Linked DNA regions of Caldimonas thermodepolymerans. Each later gene encodes a partner of the first gene's protein in a complex. Links are inferred from orthologs where the notes say so. Each region holds a gene or a part of one and is shown on either strand. Other genes may lie near its edges.

The links. The genes of interacting proteins can lie anywhere in the genome.
Region 2: the proteins of dnaN (region 1) and dinB are in contact, whole or in part, in a solved structure (PDB 1OK7), measured with the Escherichia coli proteins. The link is inferred for Caldimonas thermodepolymerans from one-to-one orthologs.
Region 3: the proteins of dnaN (region 1) and holB are in contact, whole or in part, in a cryo-EM structure (PDB 8GIZ), measured with the Escherichia coli proteins. The link is inferred for Caldimonas thermodepolymerans from one-to-one orthologs.

Annotation. Positions count from the first base shown.
Region 1 is NZ_CP064338.1:1,068-6,588, forward strand. The notes cover bases 1-2,767. They hold dnaN (DNA polymerase III subunit beta), read left to right. Parts: upstream 1-714; coding sequence 715-1,821; downstream 1,822-2,767. Other genes in these bases: dnaA (chromosomal replication initiator protein DnaA), read left to right, coding at 1-457; gyrB (DNA topoisomerase (ATP-hydrolyzing) subunit B), read left to right, coding at 1,944-2,767. Also shown: more of gyrB, read left to right, coding at 2,768-4,448. UniProt on the Escherichia coli protein: Confers DNA tethering and processivity to DNA polymerases and other proteins. Acts as a clamp, forming a ring around DNA (a reaction catalyzed by the clamp-loading complex) which diffuses in an ATP-independent manner freely and bidirectionally along dsDNA.
Region 2 is NZ_CP064338.1:2,765,089-2,768,021, forward strand. It holds dinB (DNA polymerase IV), read left to right. Parts: upstream 1-832; coding sequence 833-2,035; downstream 2,036-2,933. Other genes in the region: IS481_RS13045 (MgtC/SapB family protein), read right to left, coding at 1-601; IS481_RS13055 (LysR substrate-binding domain-containing protein), read left to right, coding at 2,067-2,933. UniProt on the Escherichia coli protein: Poorly processive, error-prone DNA polymerase involved in translesion repair and untargeted mutagenesis. Copies undamaged DNA at stalled replication forks, which arise in vivo from mismatched or misaligned primer ends.
Region 3 is NZ_CP064338.1:1,931,261-1,934,017, forward strand. It holds holB (DNA polymerase III subunit delta'), read right to left. Parts: upstream 2,002-2,757; coding sequence 1,000-2,001; downstream 1-999. Other genes in the region: IS481_RS09055 (TatD family hydrolase), read right to left, coding at 1-518; IS481_RS09060 (PilZ domain-containing protein), read right to left, coding at 620-1,003; tmk (dTMP kinase), read right to left, coding at 2,006-2,617; mltG (endolytic transglycosylase MltG), read right to left, coding at 2,614-2,757. UniProt on the Escherichia coli protein: Part of the beta sliding clamp loading complex, which hydrolyzes ATP to load the beta clamp onto primed DNA to form the DNA replication pre-initiation complex.

The DNA of each region.
Region 1 (5,521 bases):
GATGCCCGAGGACGTGGCCTTCTTCGTCGCCAAGAACGTGCGCGCCAACGTGCGCGAGCTCGAAGGCGCGCTGCGCAAGATCCTGGCTTATTCACGGTTTTCCCACAAGGAAATCAACATCCAGCTGGCGCGCGAGGCGCTCAAGGACCTGCTGTCGATCCAGAACCGGCAGATCTCGGTGGAGAACATCCAGAAGACGGTGGCCGACTTCTACAAGATCAAGGTCGCCGACATGTACTCCAAGAAACGCCCCGCCAGCATCGCCCGCCCGCGCCAGATCGCCATGTACCTGGCCAAGGAGCTGACGCAGAAGAGCCTGCCCGAGATCGGCGAGCTGTTCGGCGGGCGCGACCACACCACGGTGCTGCATGCCGTGCGCAAGATCGGCAGCGAGCGCACCAAGAACACCGAACTCAACCAGCAGCTGCACGTGCTGGAACAGACCTTGAAGGGCTGAAGACGGTGCTGTGCCCCTTCATGCCCCAAAGGGACTCGTGCGGTCAAGTGACAACCCTGGGGACAACTTTCGAACAAGCGCCAGGATGTCCACAGCGCGGCCGCCGAAGGCGAAGTTGTTGTACGCCGCCGCGAAAGTTTCCGGCGTCGCGCTGCACATGGTTGTCATGGAGCTAAAGCGTTGACGCGACAAGACAAAATAACGTTTTCCACAAGAAACCTGCCGCTCTACTACGGCTACCACCTCAAGAGGCTCAAATGATTGTGTTGAAAGCACCCCAGGACAAAGTGCTCGGCGCCCTGCAGGCCGTCTCCGGCATCGTGGAGCGACGCCACACTTTGCCGATCCTGGCGAACGTGTTGATCCGCAAGACTGGTAGCCAGGTCGAGTTCACCACCAGCGACCTCGAGATCCAGGTGCGCACCACCGCCGAATTCGAGGGCGACGCGGGCAGCTTCAACACCTCCGTCGGCGCGCGCAAGCTGATCGACATCCTGCGCGCCCTGCCTTCGGACCAGACCGTCTCGCTGTCGGCCAGCCAGAACAAGCTGACCCTGCAGGGCGGCAAGAGCCGCTTCACGCTGCAGACCCTGCCGGCGGAAGACTTCCCGCTGGTGCAGGAAGCCGCCGACTTCGGCCCCACCTTCAGCGTCCCGCAGAAGACCCTCAAGGGCCTGATCGGCCAGGTGCACTTCGCGATGGCGGTGCACGACATCCGCTACTACCTCAACGGCATCCTGTTCGTCGCCGAAGGCAAGCAGCTGACGCTGGTGGCCACCGACGGCCACCGCCTGGCGCTGGCCCAGGCCACGCTGGAAGTCGAGATACCGCGCCAGGAAGTGATCCTGCCGCGCAAGACCGTGCTGGAGCTGCAGCGCCTGCTCAAGGACGAGGACACGCCGATCGAGATGCGCTTTGCCGGCAACCAGGCCAAGTTCAGCTTCAGCGGCATGGAGTTCGTCACCAAGCTGGTCGAGGGCAAGTTCCCCGACTACAACCGGGTCATCCCCAAGAACCACAAGAACAGCGTCATCCTCGGCCGTGCGCCGCTGCTGGCCAGCCTGCAGCGCGCCGCCATCCTGACCAGCGAGAAGTTCAAGGGCGTGCGCCTGAGCTTCGAGCCCGGCGTGCTGCGCATCGCCTCCAGCAACGCCGAGCAGGAAGAGGCCAAGGAAGAACTCGAAATCGACTACGGCGGCGACAGCATCGAGATCGGCTTCAACGTCACCTACCTGGTCGACGTGCTGGCCAACATGGGCCAGGACATGGTCAAGATCGAGCTGCAGGACGCCAACAGCTCGGCCCTGATCACCATCCCCGATCACGCCGGCTTCAAGTACGTGGTGATGCCGATGCGGATCTGAGCCGGGCCGCGGGCGCGCCTCCCGTGACCGACACCGAGCGGGCTTGCGGCCCGCTCCAGCGTTTTTGACGGGGCTGGACCGGCAGCCGGCCACAGCCCCCAGCGACAGGAATCGAGACCTTCATGACCGACGCAAGCAACGAGCAACCGAGCCAACCCGCCCAGAACCCGGCCGAAGCCGGCTACGGCGAAAGCAGCATCCAGATCCTCGAAGGGCTGGAAGCGGTGCGCAAGCGCCCCGGCATGTACATCGGCGACACCTCCGATGGCACCGGTCTGCATCACCTGGTCTTCGAGGTCGTCGACAACTCGATCGACGAGGCGCTGGCCGGCTACTGCGACGACATCGTCGTCACCATCCACACCGACAACTCCATCTCCGTCATCGACAACGGCCGCGGCATCCCGACCGGCGTCAAGATGGACGACAAGCACGAGCCCAAGCGTTCGGCGGCGGAGATCGCCCTGACCGAGCTGCACGCCGGCGGCAAGTTCAACCAGAACAGCTACAAGGTCTCGGGCGGCCTGCACGGCGTGGGCGTGTCGTGCGTCAACGCGCTGTCCAAGTGGCTGCGCCTGACCGTGCGCCGCGACGGCAAGGTGCACTACCTCGAGTTCAAGAAGGGCGTGCCGCAGGACCGCATCATCGAGGAGCGTGACGGCGTCGAGGTCAGCCCGATGAAGATCCTCGGCAACACCGACAAGCGCGGCACCGAGGTGCACTTCCTGCCCGACGACGAGATCTTCTCCAACGTCGACTTCCACTACGACGTGCTGGCCAAGCGCCTGCGCGAGCTCTCGTTCCTGAACAACGGCGTCAAGATCCGCCTGGTCGACGAGCGCAACGGCAAGGAAGACAACTTCGCCTTCGCCGGCGGGGTCAAGGGCTTCGTCGAGTTCATCAACCAGGGCAAGAAGGTCCTGCATCCGAACATCTTCCACGCCGTCGGCGAGCGCGTCAGCGAGCAGAACACCACCATCGGCGTCGAGGTGGCGATGCAGTGGAACGACGGCTACAGCGAGAGCGTCCTCTGCTTCACCAACAACATCCCGCAGCGCGACGGTGGCACCCACCTGACCGGCCTGCGCGCGGCGATGACCCGCGTCATCAACAAGTACATCGAGGACAACGAGCTGGCCAAGAAGGCCAAGGTCGAGATCTCCGGCGACGACATGCGCGAGGGCCTGGCCTGCGTGGTCAGCGTCAAGGTGCCCGAGCCCAAGTTCTCCAGCCAGACCAAGGACAAGCTGGTCTCCAGCGAGGTGCGCGGCCCGGTCGAGGAGGTCGTGAGCCAGAAGCTCACCGACTGGCTGCTCGAGAACCCCAACGACGCCAAGATCATCTGCGGCAAGATCGTCGAGGCCGCACGCGCCCGCGAGGCCGCGCGCAAGGCGCGCGAGATGACCCGCCGCAAGGGCGTGCTCGACGGCCTGGGGCTGCCCGGCAAGCTGGCCGACTGCCAGGAGAAGGACCCGGCCCTGTGCGAGATCTACATCGTCGAGGGCGACTCCGCCGGCGGCTCGGCCAAGCAGGGCCGCGACCGCAAGTTCCAGGCGATCCTTCCGCTGCGCGGCAAGATCCTGAACGTCGAGAAGGCGCGCTACGAGAAGCTGCTGTCGTCCAACGAGATCGTCACGCTGATCACCGCGCTGGGCACCGGCATCGGCAAGGACGACTTCAACCCCGACAAGCTGCGCTACCACCGCATCATCATCATGACCGACGCGGACGTGGACGGCGCGCACATCCGCACCCTGCTGCTGACCTTCTTCTACCGACAGATGCCCGAGCTGGTCGAGCGCGGCCACATCTACATCGCGCAGCCGCCGCTGTACAAGGTCAAGCAGGGCAAGCACGAGCAGTACCTGAAGGACGCCCACGAGCTGGACGCCTTCATGCTCAAGGTGGCGCTGACCGACGCCGAGCTGCACACCGGCATCGGCAACACCGTGCTCAAGGGCGAGGCCTTCGAGCAGCTGGCACGCCAGTACGTGCTGGCCGAGAACGTCATCGGCCGCCTGTCCAACTGGATGGACGCCGAGGCCCTGCGCGCGCTGGCCAACGGCGTCGAGATCAACATGGACACCAAGGAACAGGCCGAGGCCAGCGCCGCGGCGCTGCAGGCCGCGCTGCACGGGGCCAAGGTCGAGGCCACCTATGACGAGCGCACCGACAAGCACGCACTGCGCATCAGCCGCCGCCACCACGGCAACGTCAAGACCAGCGTCATCAGTGCCGAGTTCGTGCACGGCGCCGACTACGACGTGCTGAGCAGCGCCGGCCGGACCTTCAAGGGCCTGCTCGGCCCCGACGCCGTGATCCGCCGCGGCGAAGGCGACCGGCAGAAGGAACAGAAGGTCGGCGACTTCCGCCAGGCCATGCAATGGCTGATGGCGCAGGCCGAAGCCAGCGTCGGCCGCCAGCGCTACAAGGGCCTGGGCGAGATGAACCCCGAGCAGCTGTGGGAGACCACGATGGACCCGAACGTGCGCCGCCTGCTGCGCGTGCAGATCGAGGACGCCATCGAGGCCGACCGCGTGTTCACGATGCTGATGGGCGACGAGGTCGAGCCGCGCCGCAACTTCATCGAGGCGAACGCGTTGAGGGCGGCGAACATCGACGTGTGACGCATCCGTGTAGAGAGCTACATATGGTGAGAAAGTGAACCTCAATAGCTGAGACAGCCTGAGGTTCCCCTCCCTCCTAACCGGAGGTGCATGCTTCGTCCGTCAAGAGCTGCAACTTCTGGCCAGCTTTCATTGTGAGGTCGTAAGCTTCCCCGTCAAGCAGGCATTTCAAAAGTAGAACTTCCGGCGACGCGTTGGCGGTACTCGGCCGGGGTCAGATCGCCGAGCGAATCGTGGGGACGCTCCTCGTTGTACTCGAGCATCCACCAGTACGCGGCCTCGCGCACGTCGTCGAGGCGGGTGAACAGGTGCTGGTCCAGGACCTCCTCGCGGAAGGTCCGATTGAAGCGTTCGATGTAGGCGTTCTGGTTGGGCTTGCCGGGCTGGATGTACCGGATGGCCATGCCGTTGAGCTTGGCCCACTGCACGAAGGCCTCGCCCAGGAACTCCGGGCCGTTGTTGGTACGCAGGACCTGCGGCAGGCCGTGGTCGCGCTTGAGCTGCTCGAAGATGCGGACCAGGCGCGTGGACGAGATCGAGGTGTCGACCTCGATGTGCAGCGCCTCGCGGTTGAAGTCGTCGACCACGTTGAAGGTCCGGAAGCGGCGGCCACACGCCAGCGCGTCGGCCATGAAATCCGCTGACCAGACGGCATCGGGCAGCAGGGGAACGTAGAGCGGTACGCGTTCGCGCTTGGGCAGCCGCTGCTTGGCCTTGCGGCGCAGATTGAGCTTCATCGCCTTGTACACTCGGTAGATTCGCTTGTGGTTCCAGTCCGGACGCGCACGGCGCAGGACCTTGCAACACTTCCAGAAGCCGCGGCTCGGGCGATTCTCGACCACCTCGGCCAGGGCCGCGATGATCTCGGCATCCCGTACCGTCCAGTGCACCGGCGGCTGGTACCACGCTGCCCGCGACAACCCAACGCAATCACAGGACCGGCTCAGGGGCCGCGTGCGCACCTCGACCAGGTACCGCACGGCCTCGCGCTTCTGCTCCGGCCCTACAGTTTTTTTGCGATCAGATCCTTCATCGCGGCGTTGTCGAGCGCCAGCTCGGCGTACATCCGCTTG
Region 2 (2,933 bases), 2.8 Mb from region 1 along the record:
CGAAGAACCCGGCGTCGGTGTCCAGGCGGTAGTTGAGGTTGGCGATCGTGAAGCCGTAGCGCCGCATCAGCCGGCGCAGCTCGGTCTCGTCCATCTTCGCGTGGCGGTCGAAGCGCACCACGAAGTGGGCGTAGAACTGCGAGGGCATGCGGCTTTCTATCCAGCGGAACAGCGACAGCGTGCCCAGGGTCAGCACGGTCGCCACCAGCGCCGGAAAGTAGAAGCCGATGCCCATCAACACCCCGATCGCCGCGGTGGTCCAGATCGACGCGGCGGTCGTCAGGCCGCGCACCGACAGCCCTTCCTTCATGATGGTGCCGGCGCCAAGGAAGCCGATGCCGGTCATGATGCCCTGCGTCATGCGCGTCGGGTCCAGCGTGATGCGCCCGCCGCTGATCTGCGGGAACCAGCGCGTCTCGTAGATCGTGACCAGCATCAGCAGCGCGGTGGACATGCAGACCAGCGCGTGGGTGCGGAAGCCTGCGGGACGGCCGTGGTAGCTGCGCTCCAGGCCGATCAGCCCGCCGATCAGCAGCGCGGCGACGAGCCGCACCACCATGTCGACGTAGTCGGGGTCGGAAATCAGGGTGTGCCAGTTCATCTCCACATGGGCAGGGCCGGTTGCGCCGGCACCGCCGCTCCTCTCGACGGTTCGGTATTCGGCCCCCGTGGCCGGGGACCCCTTGTTGTCGTCCAAGACCGGGACCATACCAAGATTCGCGACCCCGTGAGGTCCCAGGGGCGACGTCCCGCTCACCGGACGATCCGCGCGCGCTCGGGTACCCTTGCGGCTTCCGCTTTCCCGGCCAGCCGTCCCGGCCTTGCACGCACCATGCGCCGCCTGATCGCCCACCTCGACATGGACGCCTTCTACGCGTCGGTCGAGCTGCTGCGCTACCCCGAGCTGAAGGGACAGCCGGTAGTGATCGGCGGCGGGCGGCGCCACCAGCCGGTCGTGCGCGAGGACGGCCGGCGCGAGTTCGCCCGGCTGCGCGACTACGCCGGCCGCGGCGTGGTCACCACCGCCACCTACGAAGCGCGCGCCTTCGGCGTGCATTCCGGCATGGGCCTGATGAAGGCCGCCGCGCTGGCGCCCGATGCGATCCTGCTGCCGACCGACTTCGACGAGTACCGGCGCTACTCGCGCCTGTTCAAGGCCGCCGTCGCCGAGATCGCCCCGCACATCGAGGACCGCGGCATCGACGAGATCTACATCGACCTCACCGAGGTGCCCGGCGCCCAGGAGCCGGCCGGCAGCGACCCGCTGGGCGGGGTGCGCGCGGTGGCGCAAGCCATCAAGGACAACGTGAGGCGCGCCACCGGGCTGAGCTGCTCGATCGGCGTGACGCCGAACAAGCTGCTGTCCAAGCTGTGCTCGGACCTGGAAAAGCCCGACGGGCTGACGCTGCTGGCCGAGGGCGACCTGCAGCGCCGCATCTGGCCGCTGCCGGCCAAGCGCATCAACGGCATCGGCCCGAAGGCGAGCGCCAAGCTGGAATCGTTCGGCATCCACACGATCGGCGACCTGGCCGCTGCGGACCCGCGCTGGCTGGTCGCGCAGTTCGGCCAGAGCTACGGCCGCTGGCTGCACGAGGCCGCGCACGGCCGCGACGACCGGCCGGTGGTCACCTACAGCGAGCCCAAGTCGCTCAGCCGCGAGACCACCTTCGAGCGCGACCTGCACGCGCGGCACGACCGCGAGCAGCTGGGCGTCACCTTCACCCGGCTGTGCGAGCAGGTCGCGGCCGACCTGGCGCGCAAGGGCTACGTGGGCAAGACCATCGGCGTGAAGGTGCGCTACGACGACTTCCGCACGCTCACGCGCGACCACACCCTGCCGCATCACACCGCCGACGCCCGCGAGATCCGGCGTGCCGCCGGCCTGTGCCTGAAGCGCGTGCCGCTGGAGCGGCGCCTGCGCCTGCTCGGCGTGCGGGTCGGCAGCCTGTGCAAGGCTTCCGAGGCCCCGGCACGCGAAGCCCAAGCCCCCGCCGCGCGCGAGGAGGCGCTGCCTTACACCCTGCCGCTGTTCTGAGCGGACGCCCGCGTCCGGCTAGCATCGCGCCATGACCCGACCCGACCTGCGCCTGCCCTCGATCGAAGGACTGCGAGCCTTCGAGGCCGCGGCCCGCCTCGGCACCTTCGAGCGCGCCGCCGACGAGCTCAGCATCACCGCCAGCGCGGTGAGCAAGCGGGTCGCCACCGTCGAGGAGCTGCTCAACACCCAGCTGCTGGTGCGCAGCGGCAAGAGCCTGGGGCTCACCGCGGCCGGCAAGGAATACCTGGAGCAGGTGCGCCAGGTGCTCAGCCTGCTGGCGGCCGTGCCGCTGCATCGGCGCGCCGCGCAGCGGGTGCAGCGCCTGCGGGTGTGCAGCCCGCCCACCTTTGCCCGCCAGGTCCTGGTGCCGCACCTGCAGGGCTACAGCACCGCCCACCCCGAGGTGGAGCTGGAGGTGGTGCTGAGCATCCCCTACCTCGACGCCGGCCCGGCCGACGCGGACGTGGAGATCCGCAACGGCGCGCCCCCCTCGCCCGACGCCCGGCCGCTGATGCGCGATGTCCTCGTGCCGATGGCCGCGCCCGCGCTGCTGCAGCGCCTGCCCGCCCTGCGCACGCCGGCCGACCTGCGCCATGCGCCGCTGCTGCGCACCCCGCTGGATCCGTGGACGCCCTGGTTCCGCGCCGCCGGGCTGGACTGGCCGGAGCCGTCCCGGGGCCCGCGCCTGGTGGACCTGGGCCTGCTGCTGGAGGCCGCCGTCAGCGGCCAGGGCATCGCGCTGGCCCGGCCCAGCCTGGCGCTGCCCTGGCTGCGCAGCGGCGCACTGCAGCCGGTGTCCACGCTCAGCATCCCGGCCGCCCATCCCTACCACCTGCTGCCGCACGCCGCCCAGGGCGCCGCGCCGGGCTTTGCCGCCTGGCTGCAGCAGATCTGC
Region 3 (2,757 bases), 1.9 Mb from region 1 along the record:
AAGCCCAGCTCCAGCGCGGCATCGGCGACCTGCCGAGACTCGGTGAAGCAGTGCAGCACGCCGCCCGCGGCTTCGGCCCCCTCCTCGCGCAGGATGGCCAGCGTGTCCTCGGCGGCGCTGCGGGTGTGGATCACCAGCGGCTTGCCGAGCTGCTTCGCGGCGCGGATGTGGTTGCGGAAGCGCTCGCGCTGCCATTCCATGTCGGCGACGCTGCGGCCGTCGAGCCGGTAGTAGTCCAGCCCGGTCTCGCCGACCGCGACGACCCGTTCGGCACGGCCCAGCTCGACCAGGCGCTCGACGCTCGGCTCCAAGACGCCCTCGTTGTCCGGGTGCACGCCGACCGTGGCCCAGAAGTTGTCGTACTGCTGCGCGAGGCCCAGCACCGCGGGGAACTCCTCCAGCGTGGTGCAGATGCACAGCGCGCGGTCGACCTGCGCCTCGGCCATCGCCTCGCGGATGGCTTGCAGGTTCTGGTTCAGCTCGGGAAAGGTGAGATGGCAGTGGGAATCGACGAACATGCGGCAGCCGCCACGGTGCCGGCGGGCGGACGTGACGGGGTCCTGGAAAAAAACGCTAGCCTACACGCCGCGCGTGCTGCGCGCAGGCGCCCCCGTGGTTCTCAGATGGTCTGCGTGGCCTTGGCCGACTGGATCGAGGTGCCCAGCAGCTCCTCGATCTTGGCCTTCAGCAGGCGCGACTTCTCGTCGCTCGGAAAGCGCACCCCCACCCCCTGCGTGCGCCCGTTGGACGCGTTGGCCGGCGTGATCCAGGCCACCTTGCCCGCCACCGGGTAGCGCTGCGGATCGTCCGGCAGCGACAGCAGCAGGTAGATGTCCTCGCCCAGGCGGTATTCACGGGTGGTCGGGACGAACAGGCCGCCGTCGGCAAACACCGAGATGTACGCGGCGTACAGCGCGCCTTTCTCGCGGAAGACCAACTGGATGACGCTGGGGCGCGACGGCGACGCCGTCGGTGCATGCGGACGCGACAGGGGCTCGTTCATATTGCATCCGAGTGTAAGGCGCGCTGCGCGTCGCTCACAAGCGACTCGAGCATCAGCCCGGCGTTCCAGGGATGCTCTTCGTGACGTGCGACACGCGAGAGCTCGCGCGACCAGGCCAGCAGGCCCGCCAGCGACGGGCGCGCATGCCGGAAGCATTCCGGCGCGAAGTAGCGCGGTCGCGCACCGGTGACGACGCACAGCGCGTCATGGCAGACCTTCTGCAAGGCTTCGACCGCGCGCGGCACCGGCCAACCGGCCAGCGCCTCGGCATCGCCCTTCGCGAGCCGCTCCGGCAGCTGCAGCCAGGCCTGCGCATCCAGCCCCTGCTGCTGCAGCTGCAGCGCGCTCACGGGCTGCCCGCCAGCGGCCGCGAGCAGCACCTCGGGACGCGGCATGCCCTGCTGCGCCAGCCAGGCCAGCGCGACCGCCTCGGGCGGCGGCGACAGGCGCAGGTGCTGGCAGCGGCTGCGGATGGTCGGCAGCAGCGCGTCGATGGCCTCGGTGCTGAGGATGAAGCGCGCCATGCCGGGCGGTTCCTCGAGCGTCTTGAGCAGCGTGTTCGCGGCGACGGCGTTCATGCGCTCGGCCGGATGGATGAGCACCACCTTGGCCACGCCACGCGAGCTGGTCTGCTGCGCGAACTCCACGACGCGCCGCAGCGCCTCGACCTTGATCTCCCGGCTGGGCTTGGCCTGGCTGGCCTTGGGCTCGGCCTCGAGCGGCGCCCAGCCCAGTTCTTCCTGCAAGGCCTCGGGCAGCAGCACCATCAGGTCCGGATGCGTGTGCGACGCCACCAGCGCGCAGCTGGCGCAGGTGCCGCAGGGCCGCGCCGCGTGGCCCTCTGCGCCTTCGCACAGCCAGGCCTGCGCCAGCGCCAGGGCCAACTCGAACTGGCCCACGCCCTGCGGGCCGGCCAGCAGCACCGCATGGCCGCGCTGGTGCGCCAGCAGCTCGCGCAGCGGCGCCTCCAGCCAGGGGTACGGCAACGTCACGCTCATCGATTCACAGCCCGCGCGCCTGCAGCGCCGCGGCGATGGCCTGCCCGACGGCCTCGCGCGTGCCCGAGGCGTCCAGCCGCACGAAGCGTGCCGGGTCGGCCTCGGCGCGGGCCCGGTAGCCCTCGTTGACGCGGCGGAAGAACTCGGCCGGCTGGGACTCGAAACGGTCCGGCACGCGCGCGCCGGCCAGGCGCTGCGCCGCGACCTCGGGCGAGAGGTCGAACCACAGCGTCAGGTCCGGCTGCCGGCCCTGCTGCACCCAGCGCTCCAGCTCGGCCAGCACCGCGAGGTCGAAGCCGCGGCCCGCGCCCTGGTAGGCGAAGGTCGCGTCGGTGAAACGGTCGCACAGCACGGCCTTGCCCGCCTGCAGCGCCGGCTCGATCACCTGCTGCAGGTGGTCGCGCCGCGCGGCGAAGATCAGCAGCGCCTCGGTCAGCGCATCCATCGGCGCGTGCAGCACCAGCTCGCGCAGCTTCTCGGCCAGCGCGGTGCCGCCCGGCTCGCGCGTCAGCACCACCTCGCGGCCGGCCGCACGCAGGCGCTCGGCCACGGCCTGGACGTGGGTCGACTTGCCGGCACCGTCGATGCCTTCGAAGGTGATGAAGATTCCGCTCATCGGCTCGCGGCGCTGCCGCGCCGCCGCTGGTATCGGTCCACTGCCCGGTTGTGCTCGGCCAGCGTCTCGCTGAACACGCTGGTGCCGTCGCCGCGCGCGACGAAGTACAGCGCCTTGGTGACGTCCGGTTGCACCGCGGC